DNA from 3 places in the Pseudodesulfovibrio indicus genome. Region 3 is predicted to be linked to each of the others. Evidence: predicted binding sites of a transcription regulator. Region 3 holds the regulator's gene; each other region holds the start of a gene.
What was found. Region 3 encodes sigma-54, which starts transcription at its own class of promoters, with help from an activator protein. Its sites were predicted from a motif close to CTGGCACGGNNNNTGCTT; they were not measured.
Positions count from the first base shown of each region.

Region 1: a site for sigma-54 is predicted at 1,715-1,732, ahead of AWY79_RS17605 (YeiH family protein). Genes of this name have one in related genera too.
Region 2: a site for sigma-54 is predicted at 3,576-3,593, ahead of AWY79_RS07515 (LeuA family protein). Genes of this name have one in related genera too.

Region 1 covers NZ_CP014206.1:3,869,407-3,875,115, reverse strand. The annotation lists gene AWY79_RS17605 (YeiH family protein) at 1-1,634, opposite strand, end outside; gene AWY79_RS17600 (zinc ribbon domain-containing protein YjdM) at 1,977-2,312, shown strand; gene AWY79_RS17595 (ABC transporter substrate-binding protein) at 2,637-3,593, shown strand; gene AWY79_RS17590 (ABC transporter permease) at 3,595-4,368, shown strand; gene AWY79_RS17585 (ABC transporter ATP-binding protein) at 4,365-5,132, shown strand; gene AWY79_RS17580 (NirD/YgiW/YdeI family stress tolerance protein) at 5,541-5,709, shown strand, end outside.
Region 2 covers NZ_CP014206.1:1,621,610-1,627,318, reverse strand. The annotation lists gene nifD (nitrogenase molybdenum-iron protein alpha chain) at 1-1,576, opposite strand, end outside; gene AWY79_RS07530 (P-II family nitrogen regulator) at 1,599-1,973, opposite strand; gene AWY79_RS07525 (P-II family nitrogen regulator) at 1,973-2,326, opposite strand; gene nifH (nitrogenase iron protein) at 2,487-3,314, opposite strand; gene AWY79_RS07515 (LeuA family protein) at 3,640-4,734, shown strand; gene AWY79_RS19530 (hypothetical protein) at 4,743-4,874, shown strand; gene modB (molybdate ABC transporter permease subunit) at 4,879-5,631, shown strand; gene AWY79_RS07505 (hypothetical protein) at 5,603-5,709, shown strand, end outside.
Region 3 covers NZ_CP014206.1:2,591,831-2,597,539, reverse strand. The annotation lists gene rapZ (RNase adapter RapZ) at 1-509, opposite strand, end outside; gene AWY79_RS11655 (PTS sugar transporter subunit IIA) at 526-975, opposite strand; gene hpf (ribosome hibernation-promoting factor, HPF/YfiA family) at 978-1,520, opposite strand; gene rpoN (RNA polymerase factor sigma-54) at 1,555-2,973, opposite strand; gene lptB (LPS export ABC transporter ATP-binding protein) at 3,214-3,939, opposite strand; gene AWY79_RS11635 (LptA/OstA family protein) at 3,940-4,818, opposite strand; gene lptC (LPS export ABC transporter periplasmic protein LptC) at 4,802-5,419, opposite strand; gene AWY79_RS11625 (KdsC family phosphatase) at 5,420-5,709, opposite strand, start outside.

The DNA.
Region 1 (5,709 bases), 1.3 Mb from region 3:
TTGAAGTAGTGCTTCAGCTCGCGGAAGTTGGTGGCCAGGCCGATGGCGGCAAAGGACAGGCAGAAGAACCAGCCGCGGAACAGGCGGGAGAAGCCGCGCAGCACGCCCTGGTCTACCATGGTGAAGCCGGAGTCGGAGCCGAGGACCGAGTAGGCGATGGAGAAGATCACGGACGCGGTCAGGAAGCCCAGCACGAATTTCGGGAAGCGGTGCCAGATCTCCATGGCGCTGACCTTCTGGCCCTCGACGCATTCGACCTTGGTGCACCAGTAGATGGCGATGCCGAAGGCGGTGACGCCGATGAGCACGTTCTGGATCATCTTGATGGTGGCGGCCACGTAAAGCGCCTTCTCGGACAGGAACGCGCCGGCGGCGGCCACGGCCCCGGTGGCGTCGATGGTGCCGCCCATCCAGGCGCCGCCCAGGATGTAGGGCATGCCGGTGGCCTTGATGATGGCGGGCATGACCACCATCATGATGGAGGTGAAGACCAGGGACAGGCCGATGGCCAGGGTCAGCTCCTCCTTCTTGGCCTTGCACGCGGCGGCGGCGGCGATGGCGGCGGAGGTGCCGCACACGGACATGTCGGCGGAGATGGTCATGTTCAGGGTCTTGGACGGCATCTTGATCACCTTCTGGCCGAAGATGAAGGTGGTGATGAGCACCACGGGGGTGACCACCCAGGCCACGAAGATGCCGGGGATGCCGATGGCCACGATCTTGTTGAAGAGGACCTCGGCGCCGAGCAGGACCAGGCCGGTCTTGATGAAGAACTCGACCTGCAGCGCCTTCTTGGCCCAGTCGGGGGTGCCGATGGTGTTGGAGATGATCAGGCCGATGGCGATGGCCCAGGCCGCGTCGCCGATGCCGTACTGCTTCATGGTCGCCTGTCCGGCCATCATGTAGGCCAGGACGCTGACTCCGAAGACCAGGCCGAAGCCCTTCAGGAACCGCTTGCTGTCACCGTCGATGAAATGCATGCCCAGGGCGAAGATGGCCCCGAAGCCGACGAACAGGGCGATCAGGCCGGGGAACAGGTTGTACGGCTTGTTGCCGATCTTCTTCTTGGCCGAGGACGCCTTGGAGCGGAGCTTGAGCCAGGCCTCGATGGCGGAGGACGCCTCGGCGTTCAGCTCGGCGCTCTGGAAGGACGCGGCCTCGGCCTTGGCCTGGGCGGCCAGCGCGGCAACCTTGCCCTCGGCGGCGGCCGCCTTGGCGGCCTCGTACTTGGGCATGCCCTTGGCGTTCTTGGCCTCGGCCTGCTCGCTGGTCTGGATGAAGGCGTCCAGCGGGTTGGTGGACCAGGACTTGGGATGGGCCATCAGGCTGGCGATGCTCTTGCCGATGGGCTGATTCTTGGCCTTGATCTTCTCCTTGGCGGTCTGGGCCTCGTACCAGGCAACGGTCTTGAACGGGGCGCGCTGGGCCTCGGCGGTCATCACGGCGTTGGCCTCGGCGAACTTCTCTTCCATCCCGGCGGGCTTGTTGTTGAAATAGATGAAGGCCCCGACGATGAGGATGACGAAGCCGAGCCAGATGGCCCAGTAATCCTCTTTCTTCCAGAGATCGGACCACGAAGACTTTGCCGTGTCGACAACGACTTCGGAATTCTTCTCCACGACTTGTTCTGCCATTCTAACATTCCTCCAAAAAAGTTACTCTCGAAAATGGCCCGCGCGCGCGAACCGATTGCACACAACAGTCGGCCCCCCTTGAGCAAGGACCGGGCCACTTGACCTTGTTTGTGTAACTGGTCGGAATTGAAGTCGTTTCCTGATTCCCTCCCGCTGCGGTATGCAAAGTTCGCTTTGCAGTTGGGCGGGAGGGCTGGAAGGTCCGGTTTGCAGTTCGCCGCCGGTTCCGGCGGCTCCGGGCCGTCCTCGGCGGGGTTTTTGTGCTTTGGGCGGGTTGCGTGTATAGGTAGGCCTCCCGTTGGCGGGAACCCGTGAAGATAATCTCTAACTGGTTGGGAAGTAATGGAAAATATACCGAACTGTCCGAAGTGCAATTGCGAGTACGTGTATTCCGACGGGACCCTGTTCGTCTGTCCGGAGTGCAGCCACGAATTTCAGGACGGGGACGTTCAGGAAAAGGTGTACAAGGACGTGAACGGCACAGTCCTGGTGGACGGCGACACGGTCGTCGTGACCCAGGACCTGAAGGTCAAGGGCGCGTCCGGCCCCATCAAGAAGGGGACCAAGGTCAAGAATATCCGGCTGATCGAGCCCGAGGACGGGGTCCACGACATCTCCTGCAAGATTCCGGGATTCGGGGCCATGCTGCTCAAGACCTCGGTGGTCAAGAAGGGCTGACGCGGTTCCCCGCGCGGCCATAGGGCGGAACAAGCCCCCGGACGGGTGTCCGGGGGCTTTGTTTTTTTCGCTGCCCGTCCTGAAGTGGAAGGGGAGGGCGGCCTGCATGTCAAAGGGCGGCCGGGGGTTGGGAGCGACGCCAGGCCTGCGTTTCCGGGGATTGTACTCCCGCTGGAAAATGTTGCGTGTGGCCGCGAAGTGGACTATCTAGTGTAACATTAAATGTGGAATGTAGGAAATCCGGGTGGATACGGGCATGGAGAGGGTCCTGCGACGCCCGCCCAAGGGGGATTTCCCGTCCTGAACGCCCTGGAGGGGGATATCATGAAACGTTTTGTCCTGTTGGCCTGCGCGCTGCTTCTCTGTGCTTCCACCGCTTTTGCCGGTACGCCGGTGAAGGTGGCCCACGCCACCTGGGTCGGCTACGGCCCGCTGTATATCGCCAAGGAACTCGGCTATTTCGAAAAGGAAGGGCTGGACGTGGACCTGGTCATCATCGAGGATGAGGCCCAGTACGCCGCCGCCCTCGCTTCCGGCAACATCGACGGCCTGGGCAACGTGCTCGACCGCGAGGTCATCCATTACGCCAAGGGCACTCCCGAGGTCGTGGTCTTCGCCATGGACGAGTCCTCGGGCGGCGACGGCGTGATCGCCTCCGGCGAGATCAAGACCGTGGCCGATCTCAAGGGCAAGACCGTGGGGCTGGACAAGTCCTCCACCTCCTATTTCTTCTTCCTTTCCATCCTGGCCAAGAACGGCGTGGACGAGAAGGACATCAACATCACCGAGATGGGCGCTTCCGACGCGGGCGCGGCCTTCGTGGCCGGCTCCATCGACGCCGCCGTGTCCTGGGAGCCCTGGCTGAGCAACGCAAGCCAGCGCGACGGCGGCCACGTGCTGGTCTCCTCCAAGGAGATGCCCAAGACCATCGTGGACGTGTTCGTCCTGAACGGCGACTTCGTCAAGGCGCACCCCGAGGTGCCGGCCAAGATGACCAAGTGCTGGAACCAGGCCATCGCCTGGTACGGCCAGAACGCGGACAAGGGCAACGAGATCATGGCCAAGGCCATGGCCCTGGAGACCCAGGAAATGGCCGACATGGCCTCGGGCGTGACCTTCATCGGCAAGGACGACAACAAGGCGTTCTTCGACAAGGCCCAGGCCAACAGCATCTACGAGGTCGCCGAGCGCGCCATCACCTTCTGGAAGTCCAAGGGCATCATCACCGAAGACGTGGACGTGGACAAGCTGATCAGCCCCGAATACGTCAACGCCGAGTAGCATGAAACAACGAATCCCGACGGTGCGGATAGGGGCGTGGCTGGCTGTTGCGTCCCTGTCCGCCGTTTTCGCCATCTGGGCCGCGCTGGCCTACACCGGCTCGGTCAAGCCGCTGTTCCTGCCCCCGCCGCACAAGGTGTTCCTGTCCTTCGGCGAGATGTACCGCGAGGGCATCCTCTTCTCCTACACCTGGGACAGCGTGTACCGGGTCATGGTCGGCTGGTCCCTGGCGGCCCTGCTGGCCGTGCCGCTCGGGCTGCTCATCGCCACCTCCCGGCGCGCCTCGCACATGATCGCCCCGGTCATGGAGTTCGCGCGCTACCTGCCGGTGGTCGCCCTGGTGCCCCTGACCCTGCTCTATTTCGGCATCGGCGACGCCCAGAAGTTCGCCATCATCTTCCTCGGCACCTTCTTCCAGCTGGTGCTGATGGTCGCGGACAGCGTGGGCGCGGTGCCCGCCGACCTGAGCCGGGCCGCCGCCACCCTGGGGGCCAACCGGATGCAGACCTACCGGCTGGTCCTGTTCCCCGGCGCGCTGCCGGGGATCATGGACGACCTGCGCATCACCGTGGGCTGGGCCTGGACCTACCTGGTGGTGGCCGAGCTGGTGGCCGCAAACTCCGGGCTGGGCTACATGATCCTGCGCGCCCAGCGGTTCCTGGCCATCGACCGCATCTTCGCCGGGCTGATCATCATCGGCGTGCTCGGCCTGCTGACCGACTACCTTTTCAAGCTGCTCGCGCGCGTCATAACCCCCTGGAGCGAGAAACGATGACCATGCTCTCCATCGACAACCTGGGCAAGGTCTTCCCGTCCAACAAGGGGGACGTGGTCGCCCTGGAGAACATCGACCTGACCGTGAACCGAGGAGAGCTGGCGGTCATCGTCGGTCCCAGCGGGTGCGGCAAGTCCACCCTGCTGAACATCGTGGCCGGGCTGGAGCTGGCCTCGTCGGGCGCGGCGGTGCTCGAAGGCAGCCCCATCACCGGGCCGGGCGCGGACCGGGGCATGGTTTTTCAGTCCTACACCCTGTTCCCCTGGCTGACCGTTCGCAAGAACGTGGAGTTCGGCCTGCGCCTCAAGGGGGTGCCCGCCGCGGAGCGCGCGGCCATCGCCCGGCGCTACATCGAGCTGGTCGGGCTGGCCGAGTTCGAGAACGCCCTGCCCAGGGAGCTCTCCGGCGGTATGAAGCAGCGCGTGGCCATCGCCCGCGTGCTGGCCAACAAGCCGGTCATGCTGCTCATGGACGAGCCGTTCGGCGCCCTCGACGCCCAGACCCGGCTGCTGCTCCAGGAGCTGCTCCTGGACGTCTGGCGCAAGGAATCGAGCACCATCCTGTTCATCACCCACGACATCGACGAGGCCATCCTGCTGGCCGACAACGTCTACATCATGTCCAGGCGTCCGGGCCGGATCAAGGCCCGCGTGCCCGTGGACATCCCCCGCCCGCGCGACCACAAGGCCTCGCTGACCCCGGAGTTCTCGCGGATCAAGTCGCAGATCATGGAGCTGCTCTGGGAGGAGATCACCCCGGCCTAAGCCGGTTCTCCGCTCCCCAAGCCCTCATCGTCAAAAACAGGCCCCCGGATGTCCGTCCGGGGGCTCCTTTTTGTGCAAGACCGGCCCGGACGGCCGTCGTAGGGGGGCAGGAAGCCGCCGCCGGAGAGGAGGGGACCGCGTTTCCCCACAGGGATTTTCGGACCTTGGAAAATGGGTTCGGCGCGGAAAAATTTTTTGAGGCCGAATTCGGTTTCGGAGCGGTCAAAACTGGCTCAATTTTGATTGACTGATCAGTTAAAGTGTGAAGTTTTTTTAAAAAATCAATAAAAACTAGTAGTTGAAGGCAAAATTTTTTCTTGCATCTTTGTTCGAGCGTGGTAGATGTGAGTCGTTGCCGGTTGGGTGCCGGCTTTGAAACGTCAATTTTTATTAAGAGAGGATATTGTCATGAAGCGTTTTTCCCTGGCTCTGATGCTTGTCGCTACCGTATTTGTCGCCACCGCGTTTGCCGCCAACTCCTTTGCCGATTCCTTCACCGCCCACAGCGTGAAGGTCCAGACCGTTGCCGACGCCAAGGTGTCCGCCGTGGATACCGGCGTTGTCCTGTCGGGCAAGG
Region 2 (5,709 bases), 970 kb from region 3:
ACCACACCTTGGAGCTCACCAGGCGATCGATTTCCTTGTAGAAATTGATGGCACCCTTGAACCCCGCATAGGGGCCGCCGGAGTCGTAGCTGTGCAGCTGCTTCATGGGGATGCCGAGCTTCTGGATGGAGAACTTTTCCTTGATGCCCGCGCAGAAGATGTCGGGCTTGAGCAGTTCCACCAGCTTGTCGGCCTCGTACTGGTTCAGGTCGTCGATAACCAGGGTGCCCTTGTCCATCTGGTCGTTCATGCCCTCGTAGTGCTTGAACTTGAACCCGGCCTCTTCCAGGGCCTTGTATTCGGCCTCGGTCTTGCGCGGGCTGTAGAGCTTCTCGTCGGCCTCGACCTCGATCTCCTCGATGTTGCGGGAGTCGGCATCCACGGTCAGGTTCGGGAGCACCTCGCGGCCTTCGTAGTCGTCGCGGTGGGCGAACTCGTAACCGGCGGACAGGGTCTTCATGCCCATCTCTGCGAACAGGTCCTGGTAGTGGTGGGCGCGGGAACCGCCGACGAACAGCATGGCGGTCTTGCCTTCGGTCCGCTGGCGGACGTCGGCGGCCACGGCATCGACATCGGGCATTTCCTCGGCGATGACGGCCTCGACGCGGTCGATCAGCTCCTGGTCGGCGAAGTACTCGGCGATCTTGCGCAGGGACTTGGCCGTGGACTTGGCACCGATGAAGTTCACCTTGATCCACGGGATGCCGTACTTGGTCTCGAGCATGTCGGCCACGTAGTTGATGGACCGGTGGCACATGACGGTGTTCAGGTCGGCGTGCTGGGCGGAGGCGAACTGGTCGTAGGTCGAGTTGCCGGAGAAGGTCGAGATGTTGGTGATCCCGCACTTCTTGAGGATGCGGTCGATCTCGAAACCGTCGCCGCCGATGTTGTACTCGCCGAGGAGGTTGATCTTGTACTTGCCTTCCTTGGGGGTCTCGTTCTCGCCGACAAGGTGGCTGAAGACCTGGTTGTTGGCGATGTGGTGACCGGCGGACTGGGAAACGCCCTTGTACCCTTCACAGGAGAAGGCGAAGACGTTGCAGTCGCCGAACTTGGCCTTCATCTTCTTGGCCACGGCGTGGATGTCGTCGCCGATCAACCCCACCGGGCAGGTGGCGAAGATGCAGATGCCCTTGGGATGGAAGAGGTCGTAGGCCTCCTGGATGGCGGCCGCGAGCTTCTTCTCGCCGCCGAAGATGATGTCCTGGTCCTGCATGTCCGTGGAGAAACAGTAGGGCATGTAGTTCTCACCGTCGGTGCCCGCATCCGTCTGGTTGCGGCGGGTGAGCCAGGAGTAGAATCCGCAGCCGATGGGGCCGTGGGTGATGTTCACGATGTCGCGGGTGGGGCCCATGATGACGCCCTTGCAGCCTGCGTAGGTGCAGCCGCGCATGGTGATGATGCCCGGAATGGTGCGGACGTTCGCCAGAATCTCGGGCGGCGCCTCGGACTCCGTGGCTTCGTTGATCATTATCTGCTGTGCGCGCTTGCGGGCGACCTTGGGAGGATACTTCTTCAGAAGCTCTTCCTTGATGTCGGTCGGCATGAGCTGCACCACTTTCTTCGTCTTGGCCATTCTCAATACTCCTTATGCGGCCCTAGGATATGGCCTTTGCACCGGTTTCGGCGGTTCTGACGCGGACGGCGTCACCCACGGGCAGGACAAAGATCTTGCCGTCGCCCGGCTTACCGGTCTGATTCACTGCGGTGATGGCGTCGACCACGTCTTCCACCATGTCGTCCGGGACCACTACCGTGACCATGCGCTTGGGATACAACTTGCCCTTCTCGCCCAGCACTTCGGCGGCTTCTTCGTAACCGCTCTCCACGCCTTCGACGACGGCGGCATTGACGAACCCCTTGCCGCGTCCCTCGGCGGCGTGGGCGAAGAAGGCGTCCACGCCGGCCTTGGTCAGAGCGGCCTTGGTCTGGTTCATCATGTTCATGCGCACGACTGCGATGACTTCCTTCATTACGCGGCCTCCTCGGAAGCTGCGGCGGTGTCGCACACGCCGGAACTGATGGTGTAGACGTCCTCCACCGGGGAGACGAAGATCTTGCCGTCGCCGAACGCGCCCTTGGAACCGGAGCGGGCCGCGTCCATGATGGTGGCGATGACGAAGTCCTTGTCCGCGGCTTTGACGACGCACATCAGCATGGTCTTCGGGATCTCGTCGTAGGTGACCTCACCGATCTTGATGCCGCGCTGCTTGCCTCGACCGGCGACGGAGTACTTGGTGACTGCGGGAAAACCGTTGTCCATCAAAGACGCCAGAACCTCATCCGCTTTCTCGGGCCGCACAATTGCTCGTACCATGATCATCATTTTCGCTCTCTCCTATCTCTTCTTTATTGTTGGACTTTGATTGCTTAAGCCGCTTTTCGTCCGCCTGTTGTCGGGGATGGTTCTCCCCTGTGAGCGCGGAATCTTCCGGGGTCCCGCGCTTTCGAAACAGGCCTTTGGACCGGTTGTTCGAGTCGGGGGACTAGGCTTCCATGATGCCGTAGTCGAGGAGGAGCTGTTCGAGCTCTTCGATTTCCAGCGGGGTCGGGATGACGAACATCTCGTTGCCGTCGATGGCTTTGGCCAGGCCGCGGTATTCGTCGGCCTGCGGGACGGAGCCGTCCCATTCGATGACGGTCTTGCGGTTGATCTCGGCGCGCTGCACGTCGTTGTCGCGGGGCACGAAGTAGATCATCTGGGTGCCCAGCTTGGAGGCCAGCTCGGTGATCAGGTCGGCCTCGCGGTCGGTGTTGCGGGAGTTGCAGATCAGGCCGCCCAGACGGACACCGCCGGACTCGGCGTACTTCATGATGCCCTTGCAGATGTTGTTGGCGGCGTACATGGCCATCATCTCGCCGGAGCAGACGATGTAGATTTCCTGGGCCTTGCCGTCGCGGATGGGCATGGCGAATCCGCCGCAGACAACGTCGCCGAGAACGTCGTAGAAGGCGTAGTCGAGACCTTCGGACTCCTCGTAGGCGCCCAGGGACTCAAGCATGTTGATGGAAGTGATGATGCCGCGACCGGCGCAGCCGACGCCGGGTTCCGGGCCGCCGGACTCAACACACCAGGTGCCGCCGAAGCCGGGCTTGCGGATGTCGCCCAGCTCCACGTCCTCGCCTTCCTCGCGCAGGGTGTCCAGGACGGACTTCTGGGCCAGGCCGCCGAGCAGCAGGCGGGTGGAATCCGCCTTGGGATCGCAACCGACAACCATGACCTTGCGGCCCATTTCGGCCAGACCAGCGACGGTGTTCTGCGTGGTGGTGGACTTTCCGATGCCGCCCTTTCCGTAAATTGCTACTTTCCTCATGATTTCTCCTCCATGGGTTTGTTTGCGAAAGATGAAGTCCCTAAGGCAAAGGGTGTGCCAAACCGCAAACCACACTTCAACCTACCGGAATCATGGAGAATCTAGTAAAACCTACAGATCGGGCGTTACCTACGAAAAGTGTAGGTCCGCACAGCCGGAGCCGACACAAGTGTTGCAGCCTACAAAAACGTAGGTAATTCCCTCTCTTTTACGTCAACAAAAATATCATGTAAATTCGATGCATTAAGCAAAATACACCATTTGGCATCGTTCCTGCTCATGGTTGTTCAGAAGTTTTCGCAACCATACAGAGGATACAAACGACATGTTGATCGACACCACACTCAGAGAAGGGGCGCAGCTCTTCGGCGCCTATTTCTCCATGGAAGCGCGGGAACGGATCGTCACCGGCCTGCTGTCCGTAGGCGTGGACGAGATCGAGCTCGGCTGGGTCGGCCAGGAAGGGCTGGCCGAACTGGTCGGCCGGGTCCGGGCGAGACGGGGCGAAACCGCCCTGTCCGTGTGGTCCCCCTGCCGCGAGGCGGACATCCGCAAGGCCGCCGGGTTGGGCGTTGACCGCATCAACATCGGGGTCCCGGTCTCCGACCTGCACATTGAAAACCGCCTGGGAACCGACCGCGAGGGGCTGCTCGAACGCCTGGCCCGCACCGTTCTCGCGGCCGGGCTCCTCGGTATCCGCTACGTCTCGGTCGGCCTGGAGGACCTCTCCAGGGCCGACGCGGACTTTGCCCTCAAGGCGGCCCGGCTGGCCCAGGACGTCGGCGCGTCCCGCGTCCGCCTGTCCGATTCCCTGGGGCTGCTCACCCCGCTGCGGACCGCCGAGCTGGCGGCCGCCTTCGCCGGGGAACTCTCCATCGACCTGGCCGTGCACTGTCACGACGACTTCGGCATGGCCACCGCCAACGCCGTCACCGCGCTCCAGAGCGGAGTGCGCTACGCCGACGCCAGCCTGCTCGGTATCGGCGAGCGATCCGGCATCGCCGCCACCGAAGAGCTGGCCGCCTATCTGACCCTCAAGGAGGAAAGCCATGCGTACCACGTTGAGAACCTTCGCGACCTCTGCCATTTCGTTTCTCAGGCTGCCGGGGTGCCGATTCCCCGTACCAAGCCGGTTCTCGGCAAGGACATTTTCGCTTGCGAATCCGGCCTTCACGCGCACGCCCTCAGCAAGTCGCCTGCGCTTTTCGAGCCGTACGACCCCTCCCGCGTCGGCGCTGACCGGATGGTCGCGGTTGGCGGGAAAAGTGGGCGAGCGGCAATCCGCCACGCGCTCGCCGATCACGGCCTCGACCTTACGGAACAGGGACTCTCGGCCCTTGTCCATGAAGTGAGGAAATTATCCTGGGAACTGGAGCGCCCCCTGACCGGGAGCGAACTGACCAAGCTGATCAAGAACTAGGAGGGAGCATGTTCAAGAAGCTGTTCTACGTCTGCCTGTGGCTCTGTTTCCTGTCCACCACGGCCTACACCGACGCCGTCCCGGCCCGGTTGGCGCAAGCCGCCGTTCCCGCACCCGTCATCTCGGCCCTCGGCAGGTAGCCGGATGGATTTCGTCGCCCTGTCCGTGACCGGCAAGCTGGCCCTGGCGGTCACGCCCGCGCTGCTCGCCCTGTGCATGCCGCTCGCATACTGGCTGGCGGTCTCCGACACGCCGGGCAAGCGGTACATCGAGGCGGCGTGCAACCTGCCCATGGTCCTGCCGCCCACGGTCCTGGGGTTCGGCCTGCTCATGGTCATGAACCCCGGTTCGCCGCTGGGTGCGGCCTTCGAGTCGCTGTTCGGCTTCCCCCTGCCCTTTTCCTTCACCGGCCTGGTGCTGGGTTCACTGGTCTATTCCCTGCCCTTCGGGGTACTGCCCATGCGCGCGGCCTTCGAAAAGGTCGACCCCGGCATCGTCGAGGCGGCCCGCTGCTCCGGCATGTCCCACGGCCAGGCATTCCTCCACGTCATCCTGCCCAACGCCAGGGGCGGCATCACGGCCTCGGCGGCTCTGATCTTCGCGCACACCGTGGGCGAGTTCGGCGTGGCGCTCATGCTCGGCGGGTCCATCCCCGGACGGACCAAGGTGGCCTCCATCGCCATCTTCGAGCACACCGAATCTCTGGAATACGGCCAGGCGGGACTCCTCTCCCTGGCCCTGATGATCGTCAGCTACGCGGCCCTGCTGTTCATCGGGCGGCAGGGAGTGATGGGCCGGACCGTGCCCGTCGCCCGGACACCCCGCGCCCGGCAATGCCCCGGTTTCCAACCTTCCAAGAGAGGCTTTCATGCAGACCATATCCACGCAGTACGGTGACCTGATTCCCCAGTATACGGACGACGACCTGCGCAAGCGGGAAATCCTGCCCGTGGAGTACCATCCGTCCGGGGCGCT
Region 3 (5,709 bases):
CCCTTCCCCGCCTCCTCGATGGCCGACCACTTGGTCTGGATCACCCGGCGCAGGTCGTGGATGGAATAATGCGTGGTGTCGATGACCAGGGCCGCGGCCAAGCGGACCGGTTCGAGCAGCTCGCGCTCCATCTCGAGCGCCTGCTCCAGGCCGAGGTTGCGGCTCTCCAACGGGTGGGGCCGCCGCGTGGTGGCATAGCGCCGCACCAGCTCGCCCATCTTGGCCTCCAGGTAGACCACCTGGGGCAGGATGCCGAGATCGGCGAATCCCTGCAACGCCTCGTCCCAGCCGTTGACGAACTCGAACTGGCGCAGGTCCATGCCGAGCGCCAACCCGCGATACTTGGTGTCGAACTTGAGGATCAGGTCCGCCAGCTTGGGCGACATCTCGCAGGGCAGCCCGTCGATGCAGAAGAATCCCAGGTCCTCGAACACCCTGAGGGCGGTGGACTTCCCGGAACCGGAGAGCCCGGTGACGATGACGACGGGAAAGGGATTTGTCGGGGTCAAAACGGCCTGCCGGGTTTTAGACGTCCTTGAGGAGTGACCAGAGGCCGTCGAACCCGTCGGCCGCGAGAAACGCCTTGCGGAACTCCTCGTCCTTGAGCAGCCGGGAGATCTGGGCCAGCACGCGCAAGTGCATGCCCGCCACCTGTTCCGGGGCCAGGACCAGGAAGAAGATGCCGCACGGGCTGTGGTCCAGGGCTTCGAACTCGACTCCTTTTCGGCTTCGCCCGACCACGACCATGACCTTTTCCAGGTTCTCCAGCTTGCCGTGGGGGATGGCGATACCGTCGCCGATGCCGGTGGAGCCGAGGCGCTCGCGATCGAGAAGGACACGGACCGCTAGGTCCGTGTCCATCTCGGGATATATCTCGCCCAGGGGGGCGACCAGTTCATTGAGTACGTCCGACTTGGTCTCGGACTGCAGCTCGGGAAGGATCAGTTCCTTCGCCAGGTAATCACTGAGTTTCATGCTTAGTTTCCGGGGTCGATGAGGCCGTAATCGCCGTTCTTTCTCTTGTAGATAACGTTGACGCCTTCGGTTTCCGCGTTGCGGAAGACCAGGAACTCGTTCTCCAGGGCATCCAGCTGCATGGCGGCCTCGTCCACGGACATGGGCTTGGGCTCGTATGCGTCGGTGCCGACGATGGTCGGGGCCGCTCCGGCTCCGATCTCATCGAAGGAGATGTAGTTCATCTGCACCATCTTATTGGGACGCGCCTGTCTGGGGCGGTTCTTCATCTTCTCGCGCATCTTGCGAAGCTGGGCTTCCAGCTTGTCCAGGACCATGTCGATGGTGGAATACATATCCTCGGAGTCCTCGTAGGCCGAGATGTGAATGCGATCCGAGTTGAGGATCACGTCCGCCTTGTGGCGGAACTTCTCGACCAGCAGGTTCACCTGGAGATCTGCTTCCGCATCGGAAACGTACTTCGCAACCTTTTCAAAACGCTTTTCAGCGTAACCCTTGAGGTGATCGGACGGCTCAAAGTTCTTGAAAGTGAAGCTGATGTTCATACGCTGCCTCCTGGTTGTGTGTCCGGCAAGCAGACTAGAAATACTGCTTGCGCTTGGATGACGAAGCAATACCCATTGCCGAACGGTACTTGGCGACCGTGCGCCTGGCGATGTTCACGTCAAGTTTCTCCTTGAGGATCTCGCCGATCCGTTCATCGCTGAGCGGTTTCTTCGTGTCTTCATCCGCGATCATCTGCTTGATGAGCGCTTTCACGCTCTCCGAGCCCACCTGGGAACCGTCGTTCAGGTCCAGGGCGGAGTTGAAGAAAAACTTCAACTCGTAGATGCCGTGGGGGGTTGAAACGTACTTGTTGGTCGTGATCCGGCTCACGGTGGATTCGTGCATCTCGATGTCTTCCGCGACCTCCTTGAGGATCAAGGGTTTGAGCTTTGTCACGCCTTCCTCGAAGAACCCCCGTTGAAAGCCGACAATGGACTCGACTACTTTATACAGGGTTCGCTGCCGCTGGTACAGACTTTTCATCAACCATGCGGCGGAACGCATCTTTTCCTGGAAATATTCCTTCTCCTTGTCCGCCGCGCCCTTCATGGAATCCATGTAGAAGCTGTTCATCTGCAAACGGGGCAGCCCGTCCTCGTTGAGGATGATGACGAAGTCCTCGCCATACTTGTAGACGAAGACGTCGGGCGAGACGTAGTGCGGCTCGGTGCTGGAGAAGCTGGCGCCGGGCATGGGGTCGAGCGTCTGGATCGTGTCGAGGTAGTCCTTGAGCTCTTCCATGGTGATCTTGAACTTGCGGGCCAGCGGCTTGTAGCGGTTCTTCTCCAGGTCTTCCAGGTGGTCGCGCACCAGGGAGACCAGGGTCGGATCGTCGTAGCCCAGGACTTCCATCTGAACCAGCAGGCACTCCTGGGGGGAACGGGCGGCCACGCCCACGGGGTCCAGGCGCTGTATGCGCATCAGGACCGACTCCACCTCTTCGTCGGTGGCCTGAATCATGGAGGTCAGCTCCTCCATGGAGGCCTGGAGATAGCCGTTGGAATCGATGTTGCCGAGGATGACCTCGCCGATGGCCACTTCGTGCTCCGTGAAATCCGAAAGCCGCATCTGCCAGGTGACGTGGCCTTCCAGCGAAGGCTTGGAGGCAAGGCGCGCTTCGAACGACATCCCCTCCTCCGGAATCTCGGAGTCCCGGGACAGGGCCTGCTTGGAGGTCGAGGAAAATTCGCCGAGATAGTTTTCCCAATCGGCGGTGCGGACCAGCTCTTCCTCGGCCTGGGCCTCGGTCAGGACTTCCCGTGGGTCGGGCGTTTCCTGCGGTTCCACCTCGGGCTCGGTCTCATCCAGGAACGGATTTTCCAATAGTTCCTGCTGTACCGTTTCCAGCAGCTCCAGACGGGAGAGCTGCAGCAGCTTGATGGCCTGCTGCAACTGAGGCGTCATGACCAGTTGCTGTGTGAGCTTGAGCTGTTGCCGAAGTTCCAATCCCATGATTCCCTGCTCGCTTTACGGTTTCACAATATCGCTCGCCGGATATTTTTACTTTTTTCCCGGCTGCGGGAAGTTTTTTTCGGTTCAACTATGCCACATGCAAGAAAAGGACGCAACACAATTGTGTTAACGTCCTGTTTCCATTAATAATCCAGCGGATATACGCGAGTATGAAAAAAGTGTACCAACCTTTGGGAACCGTGTAAATCCGGAAAGCGCAAAAAATGCGCGGTTTCGCGGCTAGAGCCGGAAGTCTTCGCCCAGGTAAATCTGCCTGGCCCGGCTCGATTTGACGATTTCCTCCGGCGACCCTTCGAGGATGACCGTGCCCTCGTAGACGAGATAGGCGCGATCGCAGATATTCAACGTTTCACGAACGTTGTGGTCCGAAATCAGGATGCCGATGTCCATGGACTTGAGCACCGAGATAATCTCCTGGATGTCGATGACCGCGATGGGGTCGATGCCCGCGAACGGCTCGTCCAGGAGGATGAACTGCGGGTCGAGGATCAGGGCGCGGGCGATCTCGAGGCGCCGCCGCTCGCCGCCGGACAGGAACATGGCAGCCTGGTCCGCCAGCTTGGTGATGGTGAACATCTCCATCAATTCATCCGCCCTGGCCCGCTGTCGGCGCGAATTCATGGCCGTCTGCTCGAGGATGATCTCCAGGTTCTGACGCACGGTCAGCTTCTTGAAGATGGAACTCTCCTGGGGCAGGTAGCTGACGCCGAGCCTGGCCCGCTCGTGGAGCGGCCTGCCGGTCAGGACCTCGTCCCCCAGGACCACCTGGCCGGTGTTCGGGGCCACGATGCCCACCAACATGTAGAAGGTCGTGGTCTTGCCCGCGCCGTTGGGGCCGAGCAGCCCGACCACCTCGCGCTTGTTCAGCTCGATGTCGATGCCGTGCACGACCTCTTTCTGGCCGTACCGCTTGGACAGGTTCGTGGCTCGAAGACCGGTGGCCATCTACTGCACCTTCATGCTGCCGGGAGCAACGAAGATCGCCTTGACCCGCTGGTCGCCGCCGATGACCTCGGACCGGTTGTCCCGGACGTGGAAGTTGATCACTTCGCCGGTCAGGGAATTGGGGCCGTCCTGAAGCAGCGGGCTCTGCTCCATCTTGAGCAGCTGGGGGCCGACGAAGTAGGTCAGCTTGCCGCAGGACCCTTCGGTGGTCCCCTTCTTGGCCCGGACATTGCCCTCGGCCACGATGCGGTCCACGCTGTCGGCGGAAAACTTCTTTTTATCCTTGTCCGAGAGGTAGGCGGAGAGCTTGTCGGCCCACAGGGTCAGCTCGCCGTGCTCGGCCACCACGTTGCCCACGAAGGACACGACCTTGCCGGACTCGTCGTAGACCATGCGGTCGGAGGTGATCTTCACCGGAAGCCGGTTCGGGTCCGTGCCCGCCTGGACGGGCGCGGGCGGCGGCGTCGCGGCCACCTCGGCCTTGACCTCCCCTTCCCCGGACTCGACCGCGACAGGCGCGGGTTCGGGCTGGGGTTCGGGCTTTGCAGCGACAACGGCTTCGGCTGGCACGACCTTGAGGAACTTGGCGTTGGCGTAGCCCAGGGCCTTGGTCTCGTCGCGGTCCGCCTGGTCGAGCCGGAAAATGGCCACCCAGCCGTCCGTGGCGAAGTCCGTGCGCACCCGTTCGCCCTTGGTCAGGGTGAGGACGTGCTCGCCGGAGCGGTCCGGCTTGCTGCGCACGTTGAGGTTGACCGTGGCCTCGCGCACCTCGCCCCAGTCCTGGGCGACGGCGGAGACGGGGACCAGCAGCGCGGTCAGCGCCAGCACGAAAAACAGACAGCGAAACGTCTTCAGCAACGTCTTATTCCTTGTTTTCATTCAGAGGACTCCTCTCCAGCCCCTCCGGGGCCAGCAGCGCCTCGACGCCCCCGGCAGCCACCATCTGGCGGGCCACCAGGTCTATTTCCAGGGCCTTTGCCTGGATGGTCATGTCCGGGCGGCGCACGGTGATCCCGCCCTTGAGGTACACCTTACCTATCGCGCCCACATAATCAAGCTGCTGGGCATCCAGGGCGATGTCGCCGAACCGTCCGCTCACGCCGTCGTACAAGGTCAGGTTGTCGTTCTCCTGGTCCACCTCGCCCCGATCGGCGCGGACGTAAACCTCCTGGCGATCCTCGCCGAAAAAGGCGGTCAGCTGCGGATATTCCACCGCGATCAGCCCCAGCCCCTGGTTGTATTTGGCGGTCTTGGCCTGGAGCTTCCAGTCCATGCTCCCCTGCTTGCCCTGGACCAGCTCGATGTCCTCGGCGGACACGTCCGCGTCCTCGAACAACTGGCGGCGCGAGGCCGGGGTGGATTCAGCGGTGGTGTCGGGCTCCACGATGGGATCGGAGAAAAAGACCGCATTGATGCCCAGGCCGAGCAGCAGGCCGAAGGCAAAGATGAGGAACAGGGTCAGCGCGGGACGCCCTTTCATCTAGTCCACCCAGCGTTGCAGGGCCTGCTCCTTGAGACCTCGGGCCTCAAGGATGAACATGATGGCCTCGCGGACCGCGCCGTTCCCGCCTTTGCGGGTGGACACCCAGTCGGCGGCCTCGATGACCTCCGGCACGGCGTTGGGCACGCACAGGGCCAGACCGGCCCGCGCCATGGGGCCGAGGTCGATCCAGTCGTCGCCCATGTAGGCGGCCTCGGACGGGTCCACGCCCACCTTGGCGCAGATGTCCTCGAACAGCGGGACCTTCTTGTGCTTGCCGGAGTGATAAT